Regions from separate parts of the Ralstonia sp. PBBBR1 genome, predicted to be linked through region 3. Evidence: predicted binding sites of a transcription regulator. Region 3 holds the regulator's gene; each other region holds the start of a gene.
The links. The regulator FliA, encoded in region 3, starts transcription of late flagellar genes. The targets are predictions, from matches to a motif close to CTAAAGTTTNNNNNNNNNNNGCCGNTA.
Positions count from the first base shown of each region.

Region 1: a site for FliA is predicted at 2,472-2,498, ahead of CFE42_RS06825 (flagellin). Genes of this name have one in related genera too.
Region 2: a site for FliA is predicted at 3,809-3,835, ahead of flgK (flagellar hook-associated protein FlgK). Genes of this name have one in related genera too.

Region 1 is NZ_NKIL01000004.1:144,188-149,457, reverse strand. It holds gene CFE42_RS06835 (EAL domain-containing protein) at 1-1,561, shown strand, start outside; gene CFE42_RS06830 (response regulator transcription factor) at 1,567-2,202, opposite strand; gene CFE42_RS06825 (flagellin) at 2,609-3,430, shown strand; gene fliD (flagellar filament capping protein FliD) at 3,629-5,270, shown strand, end outside.
Region 2 is NZ_NKIL01000004.1:174,068-179,337, forward strand. It holds gene CFE42_RS06975 (YoaK family protein) at 1-725, opposite strand, end outside; gene flgL (flagellar hook-associated protein FlgL) at 793-1,752, opposite strand; gene flgK (flagellar hook-associated protein FlgK) at 1,819-3,756, opposite strand; gene flgJ (flagellar assembly peptidoglycan hydrolase FlgJ) at 3,872-4,957, opposite strand; gene CFE42_RS06995 (flagellar basal body P-ring protein FlgI) at 4,974-5,270, opposite strand, start outside.
Region 3 is NZ_NKIL01000005.1:298,655-303,924, forward strand. It holds gene CFE42_RS10070 (DNA-binding transcriptional regulator) at 1-906, shown strand, start outside; gene CFE42_RS10075 (aldose epimerase family protein) at 903-1,985, shown strand; gene CFE42_RS10080 (nucleobase:cation symporter-2 family protein) at 2,014-3,441, opposite strand; gene CFE42_RS10085 (RNA polymerase sigma factor FliA) at 3,820-4,581, opposite strand; gene CFE42_RS10090 (hypothetical protein) at 4,590-5,270, opposite strand, start outside.

The sequences.
Region 1 (5,270 bases), on a different contig from region 3:
GGACTGGCCCGATCAGGACGTGATCGCCGAGGGCCAGCCGCAGTTGAACCAGATTTTCGGAATGCACTGCGTGGATGGCCGCACGGTGTGGGTTTCCAGCAACTGGACGCCACTGTTTGCCGATGGCGGCCATTCCATGACGGCCTCGGCGCGCGCCTCGGAAGCCGGCGCCACGCCCTATTCGGTGCTGGTGTCGCTGGTCGACATCACGCAGATCCGCGAAGCACAGCAGCGCATCCGGCATCTGGCCACGCACGATACGCTCACGGGCCTGCTGAACCGCTCCGCGCTGGAAGACCGGCTGGAGCACGCGCTGGCGCTTGCGCGCCGCAACCAGTCGCGCGTCTCGGTCATGTTTCTCGATCTGGACCGTTTCAAGAACGTCAACGACACGCTGGGCCACCAGTTTGGCGACATGCTGCTACGCGAAGTGGCGGCCCGCCTGCAGGCCTGCGCGCGCGAAGCCGACACCGTTGCGCGCCTGGGCGGCGATGAATTTGTCGTCATGCTCGAAGCGCTCGATGGCCTGGGCACGCGGCGCGTGGCCGAGCGCATCCTCTCGGCCATCAGCGCGCCCTTCCATATCGAGGGGCAGGAGCTGTATCTGGGCGTGTCGATCGGCATTGCCGTGGCACCCCACGACGGCGACGATCCGAACACGCTCCTGCGCAAGGCCGATGCCGCCATGTACCTGGCCAAGGAACGCGGGCGCAACAACTTCCAGACCTTTACCAGCGACCTTGACGACCGCGTCTCGCGCCGCTTCCGCATTGAATCGGGCCTGCGCCGCGCGAGCGACCGCAACGAGTTCTACGCCGACTACCAGCCGCGCGTGGACGTCAGGAGCGGCCGCATTGTCGGGGTGGAAGCGCTCATCCGCTGGAACTCGGCCGATTTCGGCCACATGATGCCCGGCCAGTTCATTCAGGACGCCGAAGAAACCGGTCTCATTGTCGAGATCGACCGCTGGATTCTGCGCGCCGCCTGCGACCAGCTTGCACGCTGGCGCCGCATCGGGCTGCCGGACTTGCGCATGTCGATCAACCTCTCGGGCCAGGCATTCAGCTCCGGGCAGTTGAGCGGGATGGTGCGTGGCGCGCTGTCGACCAGTGGCTTGCCCGGCAACGCGGTGGAACTGGAGATGACCGAAGGCATTCTGATTCGCGACGATCCGTCATTGCATGCCCTGCTGACCGAGCTGCGCGCCATGGGCGTATCGCTGGCGCTGGACGATTTCGGTACCGGATACTCATCGCTGTCGTATCTGCACCGCTTCCCGATCGATACGTTGAAGATCGACCGTTCGTTCGTGCAAGACCTGCCGCACGTGGTCGAGCGCGCGGCCATCACGCGGGCCATCATCATGATGGCGCAAGCCATGGGCATGAAGACCGTGGCCGAAGGCGTGGAAACCATCGGCCAGCTTGAATTCCTGCGCGAAGTCGGCTGCGACGAGTTTCAGGGCTATTTGCTCACGCGGCCGCTGGAACCGGCAGCGGTACAGGATCTCGTGCGCGAGAACGCCCGCCGTTACGGCGAGCGTGTCCCGCGGTTCTCATAGCGCGCTCAGATCTGCAAGCTGTTGCTGACCACGTACATGGTGAGCTCGGCATTGTTGCGCAGCTTCATCTTCGAGAGCACGCGCCCCCGATACACGCTGACCGTTTTGACGCTGATCTGCAGCGCCTCGGCAATCTCGCCCAGCGTGCGGCCGGAGCCGAGCATGCGCAGCGTCTGGAATTCGCGGTCAGAGAGGATGTCGTGGCGGGGCTTGTCCCAGTCGACATTCAGGTTGTCGGCCAGGACTTCCACGAGGTCCGAAGGCAGGTATTTCTTGCCTTTCGAGATGGCGTTGATGGCTGCCAGCAGTTGCGGCTGGCTGGCGTCCATCGGCAGGTAGCCGGCGGCGCCCGCCTTGAGCGCCCGTACGGCAAGCAGCGCTTCCGGGTGGCGGCCCAGCGCCAGCACGGCCAAACGCGCATGCTGCTGGCGCACGGTCTTGATGGTCTGGAATTCGTCTCCGGTGGCCGATTCCACCGAGAACAGCATGACGTCCCACTCGCGCTGTGCGAGCAGGTCGTTATTGGCATCGCGCAGGTCCGGCACGGCCTCGATCTGCCGGGCCAGGCGCGAATCCTTGAGGATCTGGCGCAGGCCGACACGGGCAATATCGTGCGGTTCGACGATCAGGACATTGAGCATGGTGGGTGTTGCGGGTCAAACGCGGGCTCGCATCGAGCTCTTCTTTCCGCCGGCAGGCCTTGGGCCGTCTGGCGGGCTTGCAACTCCCCATCTGTGCTGTGTGTGGCGCTCTATATAGAGAGATGCAGGCGCCTATGAACTGGTCGAACGAGTATAGCCGAGGGCCCGAAGGCCAAGAAGCAGGCGCACCGCCTCTTTTGGAGGGGTGCCGAAAGTCAGGCGCCCGCAAGCCCAAACCGCCGCCGACGCACAAATTTGTCAAGGCGACCCTAAACTTTCCTCCGAGGCCACCGATAACCTGAGTACAACGCAGACCTGATCCCCTTCAAGTTGCAGGTCACGTTGCCCGGCCTAGCCGGAATCAGCAAACACGGGCAACAAACCATCGGGAAACTTAGGAGCCGTCATGTCCCTCAGCCTTAATACCAATATCTCGTCCCTGCAAACGCAGCAAGCACTGTCGGCATCGAAGGATGCGCTGCAGACCTCGCTGGAACGTCTGTCGACCGGCCTGCGCGTGAACAGCGCGAAGGATGACGCCGCCGCCTACGCTGTGGCCTCCAGCCTGACCACCACGCTGAACTCGCAGACGCAAGGTATCCAGAACTCCAACCAGGCGATGTCGTATCTGCAAACGGCCGACTCGTACCTGGGCCAGGTTGAAAACAACCTGCAACGTATGCGCCAACTGGCCGTGGAAGCCAACAACGGCGGTCTGTCGACCACCGACCAGGCCAACCTGGACAAGGAATACCAAAAGCTGGCCACCGCCAACAAGAACATCGAGACCAACGCGAACTACAACGGCAACAAGCTGTTCGACGGTTCGGTTACGGCCACGACGTTCCAGTACGGCCAGAACGCCGCGACCGATGTGACCTCGGTCTCCAACGCCAACCTGTCGACCTTCGGTACGCTGAGCGGCACGAGCGTGACCTCGACTGCCAACGCGACCGCCGCACAGGCGGCCATCGACACCGATCTGACCAACCTGAAGGCGGCTCGCGCCAACCTGGGTGCTCAGCAAAGTGGTCTGAACTCGACGATCAACACGCTGACGTCGAACAACACCGCGCTGTCGGCTGCCAAGTCGTCCTTGATCGATACGGACTATGCGTCGGAAACCTCGAACATGACCCGTCAGAACATCCTGCAGCAAGCGGGTACGGCGATGCTGGCGCAAGCCAACTCGGCACCGAACAGCATCCTGAGCCTGCTGAAGGGCTAATCAGTAAGCTGGATGCCACCCAGCCGTCTTGCGGCTGGGCCAAGGGCCGGCGCTCCTCGGGGGCGTCGGCCTTTTTCCTTTTGTCGGATACCCCTCTTCTGCGTGGGTGGCGCCTGCATAACCTGCCCTAAAGAAGCTGCGGCCCGTGCCGTTGTGTAGAGAGACTTCCGTCGGCGCAGACGCTTATCAGACCCGATCATGGCGACTACCACTACCACCTCCTCAACCAGCAGCTACGTGCCGCCGATCTCGATTCCCGGTATTGGGACGAGCATCGATGTCAATTCGCTGGTGTCCAGCCTCATGAAGGTGGAAAGCCTGCCGCTGACGCAGCTGCAGACCCAGCAAAGCTCGTATCAGACGCAGCTGTCGGCTGTGGGCTCGCTCAAGAGTGCGCTGTCGACCTTCCAGACCACGCTGTCGAATCTGAGCAGCGCGTCAAACTACAGCGCCATGAAGGCCAGCGGATACGACACCTCGATGCTGAGTGCGTCGGTGACAGGCTCGGCGCCGGCAGGTTCCTACGCGGTCAATGTCACGCAGCTTGCGCAATCGCAGGTGCTGGCGGCGCAGGGGCAAGCTTCCACCACCACCGCCATCGGCAGCGGCGCATCGACCACGATTTCGTTCTCGTTCGGCACGGTGTCGGGTGGCTCGCTTTCCGGCGGTAAGTACACCGGTTCGACGTTCACGCAAAACGGCAACTTGGCGGGGGGCTCGATCACGATCAACTCGTCCAACAACACGCTGGCGGGCATCCGTGATGCCATCAACTCGGCCAACCTGGGTGTCTCGGCCAGCATCGTGAACGACGGCAGCGGCAACCCGTACCGTCTGGTGCTGACGTCCACTGCGGGCGGCTCAAGCTCGGAGATGAAGATTTCGGTGTCGGGCGACTCGACGCTGCAATCGCTGCTCTCGCAGGATCCGGCCGGCACGCAGAACATGACCGAGGTGACCACGGGCCAGAATGCCCTGGCCACCATCAACGGCATTGCCGTGCAAAGCCCGACCAACACGTTGTCAAACGTGGTGGATGGCACGTCGTTCACGCTGTCCAAGACGGGCAGCACCAACGTGACGGTGGCCAACGACCCGACCGCCACCACCACCGCCGTCACCAACTTCGTGAACGGCTACAACGCGCTGCGCACGCAACTGAATTCGCTCACCAACATCGACACCGCCAACAGTGCCAACAATGGCCCGCTGGCCGGCGATGTGAGTACCAAGACGCTGATCAACCAGATTACCGACGTGCTGGGGCAGGCAGTCGGCAACGGCAACTACCAGTCGCTGGGCAGCGTGGGCGTGACGATGAATTCCGACGGCACCCTGTCGGTCGACAACACCAAGCTGTCGGCGGCCATTGCAAAGTCGCCCAGCCAGGTTACCGGTTTGTTTGCCGGTACCGGCACGGCCACCGATTCGCTGGTCAGCGTGCCGACGTTCTCGGATTCCACACAGGCCGGCAGCTACGCCGTCAACGTGACGCAGTTGGCCACGCAGGGCACGCTCACGGGTTCGGCCGCCGCAAACACGACCATTACGGCGGGCGTGAACGACACGCTCGCGTTCAGCATCAGCGGCATGTCAGTCAACGTGACGTTGGCGGCCGGCAGCTACACCGCGACGACCCTGGCCGCGCAGATTCAAAGCCAGATCAACGCATCGGCCACGCTACAGAACGCCAAGGTCAACGCATCGGTGTCGGCCAATGCCAGCGGCGTGCTGAGCATTACCGATAGCCAGTTTGGCTCTGTGTCGGTGGTGTCGGTATCAGGCGCGGGGGCTTCGTCGCTCTTCGGCGCGAGCCCGACGGCCGCCAATGGTGTGGATG
Region 2 (5,270 bases), on a different contig from region 3:
AGATCATCCACCACAGGCACCACCGCCAGCAGCATCAGAATCGACGCGAGCGGAATCGTGGCCGTATAGCCCAGGTGCCTGAAACCCAACGCACCGACCACGCCGCCCACAAAGAACATCCCAAGCAGGGACGCCAGCAGCCGCAGCTTGGGCCGGTTGGCGACCACGGCCGGCAGATTGTGATGTCCATGGTTCCAATACAGCGCCTTGCCGATTTCGATACCAATGTCGGTGGCCAGGCCTGTCACGTGCGTGGTGCGGATTTCCGCCTTCGAGATCTTGGTGATGATGGCGTTCTGCAGCCCCATCAGGAAGCACAGCAGTGCCACGGTGGCCGGCACGAACACGACCCGGTATTGCCCGAGCGTTGTGCCCATCAGGCCAAAGAGCAGCAGCAGCGCGGCCTCCAGCATGAGTGGCAGCGCGAATTCGCTCTGCGTGCTGCGGCGGCGCCCCCAGTTGACGAGCACTGCCGTACACGCCGCGCCGCACAGAAACGCCAGCAGCGAAGCAAAGCCCGCAAACACAAGGACAACGTCGCCCAGCACGAGGTCGTCGGCGATCGCCGAGACGATGCCGGACATGTGCGAGGTGTATTGCTTGACGGCGAGAAATCCGCCCGCGTTGGCGGCGCCCGCCACGAAGGCCAGCGATTGACCGAGGCGCCGGTTGGCGTCTTCTGAGCGTTCCGGGCTGGTCAGGCGGCGAAGATACTGGATGGGCATGACCAGTCCTGACGGTAGGTGAGCCGACATGATACGCCGCGCCCTCCGACCGCCCGACCGCGCCGCATCAAGGATTGATGTACTGGAACAGCGACATGCCCTGCATGGCCGTGAAGGTCTTCTGTGCGGCCTGCAGCGACACCTGCTGCTGCGAGAACTGCGAGATGGCGGAGGTGTAATCCACCGATTGCAGCTTCGAGATCTGCTCCTTCAACTGCTCGCCGTAGTTCGAGCCGCTGCTGTTGAGCGTGGCGAGCTGCGCCTGCTGCGTGCCCACCGTCACCTGCGCTTGCAGGGCGACCTGATAGGCATTGTCGAGATTGCCCTGCGCCGTCTGCACGGCCTTTTGCAGGTTGGCGACGTCGGTGGCCTGAGTGGCAGCGTTGATCGGGGTCGACAGCGCCGTGATCAGCTTCTCGTACGTCTTGAAGATGCTCTGATTGGCGTTCGGGTTGGACGCATCCGAGTTGGGGATGCGCACGAACACCGAATCGCCCGACACCGAATTCGGCATCGAGATGTTCTGCGAAACCTGCACCACCGGTGGCTGGCCGCTACCGACGTATTGCACGGAACCGCCGGTGTTGGTGAACGGATCGGTCGTGCCGTTGGCGCCGCCAAACAGGGCCACGCCCGAGGCATCGCGCTGATTGGCCGTCGACAGCAGCTGCTGGTACTGCTGCTTGACCTGCGCCAGCACACCAACGCGCTGTGACTCCGTCATCAGCGAGGTGTTGGCGCCCACCAATGTCTGCTTGCCCTGCTGCAGCGTGGTCACCAGATTGGTCAGCGCCGAAGACACGCTGGTCAGGCGCGCGTCGGTGGTGTCACGGTTGGACTGGTATTGGTCGTTGGTGTCCTGCGTTTGCTGCAATTGCGCCATCTGACCAAACGCGCTGGGGTTGTCGCCCGCACTGGTGAGCGCGATGCCGCTTGCAATCTGCTGCTGCAGCGTGAGCAGGTTCGATTGCGTGTTCTGCATCGAAGCGGAAGACGCTGCAAAGAATTGGGCGCTACTGACTCGCATGATCGGTCCGGACGAAGGGCTTTAGGACGTTATCGGCAGGCGGGGCGGTTTCTTCAGCCGCGCCGATCAGCCGCCGGCAATCGACAGCAGGCTGGCGAACAGCGAATTGGCCGTCTGCATCACCTTGGCGGAGGCCTGGTAGGCCTGCTGGTACTTCATCAGGTTCATCGCCTCCTCATCGAGGTTCACCCCCGACACCGACTGCTGCTGTTGCGTGGAGCTGGCCAGCAGCGCCTTCTGCGAGGTCAGGTTGGTGCTGGCGCGGTTGGCCTGCACACCCACCTGGGTGACGAGGTTGTTCCACGCCGAGCCGATCGAGGTCGTGCCGCCGTCCAGCAGGTTGCTGTTGCGCAGCTTGGCCAGCGCGCTGGCGTTGCCGTTGTCGGTGCTGTTGGCGGTGTTGGCCGAAATGGCGAACGTGTCACCGTTGCCGGGCGAACCCGAGAGCGTCATCTGTACGCCGTTGAACGCGTACGTCGCGCCCTGCGTGTACGGTGCCGTGCCGCCCGCGTACGTGGTCGACGTGCCGCCCACCGTGACGGTGACGCTGCCCGGGAATCCCGACAGGGAGCCGCCAACGGCCGAGCTGTACGTCAGGTTGATCGGCGAGGTGAGCGGCGAGCCGGCATACGTGCTGTCCACGCCCAGTGAAGACACCGTGGCGCTGCCCGTGTTGTTGCTGCCCTGGTTGAGCACCACGGGCGAGGCTGCGGCCACGTTGTGATAATCAGTGGTGAGCGTCTGCATGGTGGCGGCCGCGTTGGCGGTCGGGCGCACCAGGAAGGAGTCACCGCTGTTCATCGTGCCCGACAGGTTGAGCGTGACACCGTCGATCGTGGTCGGCCAGCTCGACACGGTTACGGAGGCGGAGCCGTCCGGATAGTGCGAAACGGTGTAGGCGCCGCCCTGGTACTTGACCTGGTAGTCGTAGCCCTGCCCCGCATTGGCGTTGGTGATGCTGGCAGTCAGCGAGCCGCTGCCGGTGTTGTTGGTGCTGGGCGCGACGCTCGGGTTGGCCACGGAGAAGAGGTCCGTGCCCATCTTGCCGTTGGCGTCCATGCCGAGTTTGTTCTGCGCGTTCACGTCGGCCGACACGGCCGTGGCCAGACGGCCCAGGCTGTTCTGTGCCGGAATGAGCGTGTTGTTGCGAAAGTCCATCAGGCCGCCCAGCGCACCACCGCCGAGCTGGCTGTCGTCGATGTTGACCGTGCCGCCCGGGCTCTTGTAGCCCACCGACAGTTGCGTCGGGTCGTACTGCGACGGCACCGCCGTCAGCTGGTAGCTCTTGTTGCCCTGCACGAGCGCCTGGCCGTTACCCACGTAGATGTTGAACTGGCCGTCGCCGGTCTGCACCACGCTCGCCTTGATCGACTGATTGAGCGTCTGGACTAGCTGGTCGCGCTGGTCACGCAGGTCATTGGCCGGCTGGCCGGTTGAGGCTTCCGCCTTGGAAATCTGGTCGTTCAACGAGGCGATCTGCTGCGCGGTGCCGTTGACCGAGCTGATCTGCGTCTGCACCTGCGTATTGACCTGGTTGTTGAGCGAACTCAGTTGCCCGGCAATCGAATTGAAGCGGCTTTGCAGGCCCGCCGCGGCGTTCAGGAAGACCTGGCGCGCGGTGGTGTCCGAGGGCTTGGAGGCCAGGCCATCGGCAGCGTTGAAGAAGCTGGTGAGCGACGAAGTCAGGCCGCTGTTGCTGTCCGACATGTATTTGCTCAGGCCCGACACCAGGCTGTTGAGCTGGTCTGCTGCGCTGGTCGAGGCCTGGCCGCTTTGCACCTGGGCCGTGAGGAACTGGTCGTAGATGCGCTTGACGGTCGTGACGTTGGCGCCCTGGCCGAGATAGCCCACGCCGGCGTACAGCGGAATGTTTTCCGTCTGCACGGCTTCCTGGCGCGAATAGCCAGGCGTGCTGGCGTTGGCAATGTTGTTGCCGGTCACCTGCAGGTTGATATCGGCAACCCGCAGGCCAGACGCGCCAATATTCAGGAGGGAGCTGCTCATAGTTGTCTCGGTGCGGGCGGCACGAAGCCGCCGAAATAAGCTCTAGAAACAACATCGGCCGACTCAGGACAAACTTGAGCCGGCCGCCGTCGCCAAAATATGCTTCTTAAATCACTCAGACGATCTGCTTGAGCACCGCCATGATCTTGTGGGCGTAGTTCGGATCGGTGGCGTAGCCCGCGCGCTGCAAGCCCTTGGCGAACGACGCCGCATCGTTGCCGTTGCCGGCTGCCACGACGTTGCTGTAGCGCGGGTTGTTGGCCAGCAGGTTGGCGTAATCCTTGAACGCCTCGGCGTACGAGCTGTAGGCGCGGAATTTCTCCTGAACCTTGTGGGCAACACCGCCGATGTATTCGGTGGTGGTCACCGTGGCAGTCTTGCCGGCCCATGAGCCGCCGGCCTTGATGCCGAACAGGTTGTGCGTGTTCGTGCCGTCCTTTGCCTTGATCTCGCGGCGGCCCCAGCCGGACTCCAGCGCGGCGTGGCCGATCATGAAGTTGGCCGGAATGCCGGTTTCCTGTGCGGCCTGCGACGCGTGGCCGATCAGCTTGTTGTAGAAGCTGGTCATGCGCTCGCCGCGCGGCTCCGATGCCACCGTCGACAGATCCACCTCGGGCGGCGCACTCGGGGTCTGCGCCTGCGCATCCGCCTGCTTGCGCAGGGCGGCCAGCGCACGCTGCACACGTTCTTCCAGGCCCGGGCGCGGCACGGTGCTGATGCCCGAACCGTCGTCTTCGGTGCCCGGTGCGACGGCTGCAGCCATGCTGTTGAGTGACGACCGGGCGATGGCCTTGGCGGCATCGCTGGTCGCACTGGCGGCACCCGGCAGCGCGGTATTGGTCGCCGTCGTATTGGACAGCGCGGTATTCACCTTGCCGCCCGCATCCGGGTTCACATGGTTGGCCTGACGCAGCATCTGCTTCAGAAGCTGGTCTGCCACGCCCACGCCGCGCGACGCCATGGTCTGCGACAGCTGCTGGTCGAGCATCGACGTGTACATCTTGCTCGAAGACGAATCGAGCGGCCCGTTCTGCGGCGATGCATCGCGCATCTGCTTGAGCATCATGTTCACGAAGATCGCGTCGAATTGCTTGGCGACGGTCTTGGCCGCGCCGTTCGGATCGGTACGCGCCGTTTGCTTGAGCGACTCGAACCCTCGGGAATCGAGCGCCAGGCGGCTGGTGAGGTCGGTTGGGTTCATCGTGGCCTCCCCTGCGTCAGATGATTTCCAGGTCGGCGCGCAGCGCGTTGGCCGCCTTCATCGCCTGCAGGATCGAGATCAGGTCTTGCGGGTTGGCGCCAATCGCGTTGATGGCCTTCACCACATCCGCCAGGTTGGTGCCGCCCTTCACGTTGATAAGGCTGCCGCCTTGCTGCTTGACCTCAATGTTCGAGCGCGCGCCCGCCACCGTCTGCCCTTGCGAGAAGGGCGCGGGCTGGCTCACCACCGGGTCCGTACTGATGGTGACCGACAGGCTGCCGTGCGCCACCGCGCAGGGCTCGAGCTTGACGAG
Region 3 (5,270 bases):
CCCTATGTCGCAACGGACAACAGCAAGCTGGTCGCGCTGGCATACCGGCACCTGATCGAAGCCGGCCTGCAGCACTTTGCGCTGTACAGCCTGCCCCAGGCGCCGGAAAACCGCTGGGCACAGCAGCGCGAACTGGCCTTTACGCGTTTGCGCCGGCAGGACAATCCCGCCGCCCCCGTTGAGCAGGAGATCTATCGGGGGCTTTCGACCAGCGCGCCGACCTGGCATCAGGCGATCAGCCAGTTGATCGAATGGCTGCGCGGCTTGCCCAGGCCCATCGGCATCATTGCCGTGACGGATGCGCGGGCGCGGCATCTGCTGCAGGCCTGCATGACGGCAGGGTTCGCCGTGCCGGAAGAAATCGCCATCATCGGCATCGACAACGATCCACTCACGCGCACGCTGAGCCGCATCCCGTTGTCGTCGGTCATTCAGGGCACCGTGGAAATGGGTCGCACCGCCGCACATCTGCTGCATCAGATGCTGGGCGGAGCGCGCCTGGCAGGCCGGCAGATTCTCGTGCCACCCGTGGGCATCAATGTGCTGGCGTCGTCCCGGCACCAGCCGCTTGCCAGCCCGTACGTCATGCGGGCGCGGCACTTCATTCGGCAATACGCCTGCCAAGGGATCAAGACCGAGCAGGTCGCGGACTACGTCGGTATCTCGCGGTCATCGCTCGAGGAACACTTTCGTCGTGAATTGCATTGCACCGTGCACCAGGAAATCCTTCGCCATAAGCTCGACGCCGCCAAGCACATGCTGGCCAGCCGTGATGTCGCAACCGCCGAGGTGGCGGTGCGCTGCGGCTTTACGTCCCCGCAATATATGCACGCCGTATTCCGCCGTGAGCTGGATTGCACGCCGCGCGAATACCAGGAACGCGCCATCGCAGAGGGCCAATCATGAGCATCGCGCCAGCGCTGTCCGCACACGCGCCGCTCGACGGCGCCGTCTCGTCGGCAACATGGGGGCACTTGCCCGACGGTGAGCCGGTTCGGCTGTTCACGCTGCGCAATGCCTCGGGCATGCGCGTTTCGATCAGCGACCTCGGGGCGACGCTCGTCTCCTGGCAAGCGCCGGACCGCGGCGGGCGCCTGGGCGAGATTCTGCTCAACCACGCGACGCCTGCCGCCTACCTTCAATCGGGGGGCTACCTTGGGGGCTTGATCGGGCGCTGGGCCAACCGGATTGCCGGCGCACGCTTTACGCTCGACGGCATCGACTACGCGCTCGACCGCAATGAGGGCAGCAATCTGCTGCATGGAGGGGCAAGCGGATTTCATCGTGCGCTATGGGACGCCGAAGAACAGGACGGCGCTTTGGTCCTGAGGCTCATGTCTGCGGAAGGCGATGCGGGATTCCCGGGCAATGTCGCCGTCCAGGTTCGCTGTGCGCTTGACGACGACGGCACGCTGTCAATCGACTACGAAGCCCGGACCGATGCCCCCACGCCAATCAACCTGACCAGCCACGGGTATTTCAACCTGAGCGGCAAACCCGGCACTGACATCAGGGGCCACATCCTGTCGATCGATGCCGATGCCTACCTGGAAGTCGATGCCAAGTTGATCCCGACGCGAGCAGTGAGTGTCGCGGGCACGGCATTCGATTTTCGGCAGGCGGCGCCCATCGGGGTACGGCTGGACTGGCCTAACGCGCAGTTGGCGCAGGCCGGCGGGTTCGACCACTGCTTCGTGCTGCGCAACACGGTGCCGGACGATCACCCGCATGTGCGTCCGGTCGCGCGTCTGTATGAACCCGGCAGCGGCCGCGAATTGACAGTGCTCACAGACCAGCGCGGGCTTCAGTTCTACTCGGGCCACATGCTGTCGGGCACGCACGCGCAACGCAGCGGCTTATGTCTGGAAGCGAGTGCGTTTCCGAACCAGGTCAACATGCCCGATGCGGAGGCGGTCATGCTGCGCCCGGGCCAGGTCTATCGGCAGCGCACTGCATACCGCGTCTCGGTTGCCAGAGAAACCTGAGCCGCGTTGAAGCGCGGGCGTTGGATGCTCAATGTGCGGCTGCGGCCTCGCCATGTATCACTTCGTGCGAGCCGCGAATGCCGTTGAACCAGGCGTTCAGCACAACGGCCACCAGCGTGCCCATTACGATGCCGCTGTGGGTGATCGGGCGCGTCCAGTCCGGGAAGTGATGGAAGAAGGCCGGCGCCAGCGTCGGCATCATGCCAAAGCCCACCGACACCGCGATGATCAGCAGGTTGTGGCGCTGCTGCTGGAAGTCGACCATGCCCAGCATGCGGATACCGGCTGCGGCCACCATGCCGAACATCACGATGCCCGCGCCGCCCAGCACGTATTGCGGCACCGATGCCACCACGTAAGACAGCTTCGGAAACAGCCCCAGCACGATCAGCAGCACACCGCCGGCGGCCGCCACGTAGCGCGACCGCACGCCCGTGATCGACACCAGCCCGATGTTCTGCGAGAACGATGTATGCGGGAACGTATTGAACACACCGGCCACGACCGTCGCCAGACCGTCGGCACGCAGGCCATTGGTCAGTTCGTTGCGCGAGATCGGCTTGCCCACCACGTGCGCCAGCGCGAGGAACATGCCAGTCGATTCCACCAGCGTGATCACGATCACGATGCACATCGAGATGATGGCCGACAGCTCGAACTTCGGCATCCCGAAGTAGAACGGCGTCACCAGCGTCATCAGCGGCGCGGCGCTCGCGTCGGCCAGCGACACCTTGCCGAACGCCGCAGCCACCAGCGTGCCCGTGACGATGCCAAGCAGCACCGCGATATTGCACAGCAGCGCGTTACCGAACTTGGTCAGCAGCAGGATCGTCACCAGCACGAGCGCCGCAATGGCGAGGCCGAACGGATCGCCAAACGCCGGGTTCGGCACCATGTGGCGCGCGCCATCCACCACCTGCGGAATCATCTGCTGGCCGCCCGCAGCCCAGTTGATCCCCACGCTCAGCAGCGAAAAACCGATCAGCATGATGACCGTGCCCGTCACCACGCGCGGGAACAGGCCCAGCAGCCGCCCCATCAGCGGTGCAACGGCAATGCCGAACACGCCGGAAACGATCGACGCCCCGAAGATGCCGGGCAGCCCCATGCCGGGCTCCACACCGATGGCGATCATCGGGGCAACCGCCGCAAACGTGACGCCCATCATGACCGGCAGGCGGATCCCGAAAATCAGGAAGCCGAGCGATTGGATCAGCGTGCCGATCCCAGCCGCAAACAGGTCGCAATTGACGAGATACGAGAGATCGCTCTTCGAGAGGCCGAGCGCATTGCCGACAATCAGCGGCACGGCGATCGCCCCGGCGTACATCACCAGCAGGTGTTGCAGGCCAAGCGCGAACAGGCGCGGCAGCGGCAGGAACTCGTTGACGGGATCGGCAACGGTGTCGGCGATTGTTGACGAAGAAGGCGTGGGTTGGCCGGGGGATTGGCGCATTGTCTGTCTCCTGGGGCCGCCCCCGTGTCAATGCCGGGAGCGTGCTTTAGGCGGATGGGGCGGGTTCCATCCGCCGGCATTCATGCGGCGTGATGCCGCGTATTTGCCGGAATCTTGGAGGGGCGCCATTTTTCTGTCAACAATTACAACCGTTTTTTGTGTACATATTTTGCGTTCTGAAACGCATGTGCGCCGTGATCTACCTGTTTCACGCCTCCAAGCGTGCCTCGTGACCGAGGCCCCAAAGAAAAAGCGCGGCCGCGACATGAGTCGCTGACCGCGCAGTAGAAATACCTGGCAGGTAAAGCTGGGACCAAGAGCCGCCATCCAACCCAGTGAAGCAGAGGGTTTTGTTAGCAGCTCTCAGCCGACCTCATATCAGGTCGGCGTCGGCAGCCATGCGCGATCGCGCAGGCGCGAACGGATGCGGGCAATCGCCTGGCTGTGGATCTGGCACACGCGCGATTCCGACACGCCCATCACGGCGCCGATTTCACGCAGGTTCAGATCCTGCTCGTAGTAGAGGCTCATCATCAGCTTCTCGCGCTCGGGCAGTCCCTCGATGGCAGCGACAACCGATTCGCGCAGGTCGTGGTCCAGCAGCTGGTCCAGCGGCGTGGCGTCGTTCTCGGGTGCGCGGTTCTCGATGAAGGCGTCAGCGTCTTCACGGTCGAAATCTTCGTAATACAGCAACTGGCTGCCTTGCAGGTCGACCAGTTGCTTCTGGTATTCGGCCAGCGACATGCCCAGCGCTACGGCAATCTCGGTTTCGGTGGGCGCGCGGCCCTTCTGCTGCTGCAGCTTCTGGATTGCCTGCTCGATCGTGCGCGCGTTGCGGCGCAGGCCGCGCGGCAGCCAATCCGAGCCGCGCAGTTCGTCCAGGATCGCGCCGCGAATACGCTGGGCCGCGTAGAACTCGAACTGCACGCCCTGCGTTTCCTCATAGCGCGACAGCGCATCGAGCAAGCCCATCATGCCGGCCTGGATCAGGTCGTCCAGCTCAACGCTGGCCGGCAGCTTGACCATCATCTGGTTGGCAATGCGGCGCACCAGGGGTGCGTACGTGGCCATCTCGTCGGACTTGGTCTTGCGACCGGTTGCGGTGTACATATCCATGCCTGCCTTTGACGCTTCGTTCATGCTGCGCCTCAATAAACCAATTCGGCCGCGCGTGCGGTGGCGCCGGGTGTCGCTGTCGCTGTCGATGCCGACATTGACGTTGCCTGCGCCGATTCATCTGCCAGCTGTGCCGGTGCCCGCGCCGACATGACCACCCGCGACGGCACACTGCCATCACCGGCTTGGGCCTCGGCGCTGGCCCAGCTCAACATTTCTTCGGCAAGCTGGCGGAAGGCCATGGCCGAAGGCGATGCGGGAAACGCACTCGCCACGGGCTTGCCGAGCGAGAGCGCGAGTTCTACGTGCCGGTCCTCAGGGAGGTAGCCGGCGAAATCGATACGGGTGTTCAGGTACTGGCCCACGGTGTTGGCCAGGTTGCCGAACACGCGCACGGCGGAATCCACCGAGTGCGCGCCGCACACCACGGTGCGGATGCCAGCGCTGCCTTGCAGCACGGCGGTTTTCTTGAGTAGCGTGTACGCGCTCTTGAGGCCTTCCGGACCATCCGAGAAGGTCAGCAGCACGTCGTCGCACGCCTCAGCCACGGTGCTCAGCGCCCGGGTGCCAAAATGCGCGGCCACGAGCGTCACATCCGCCGTCTCGTCGTACTGCTTGAGCACGCCGGGCATGGCGAGCATGGTCTGGGCGTTCACTACCGCCGTGTCGCGGCCCATGGCGGACAGCGCGATGCGCAGGTTGTCGACAAAGTC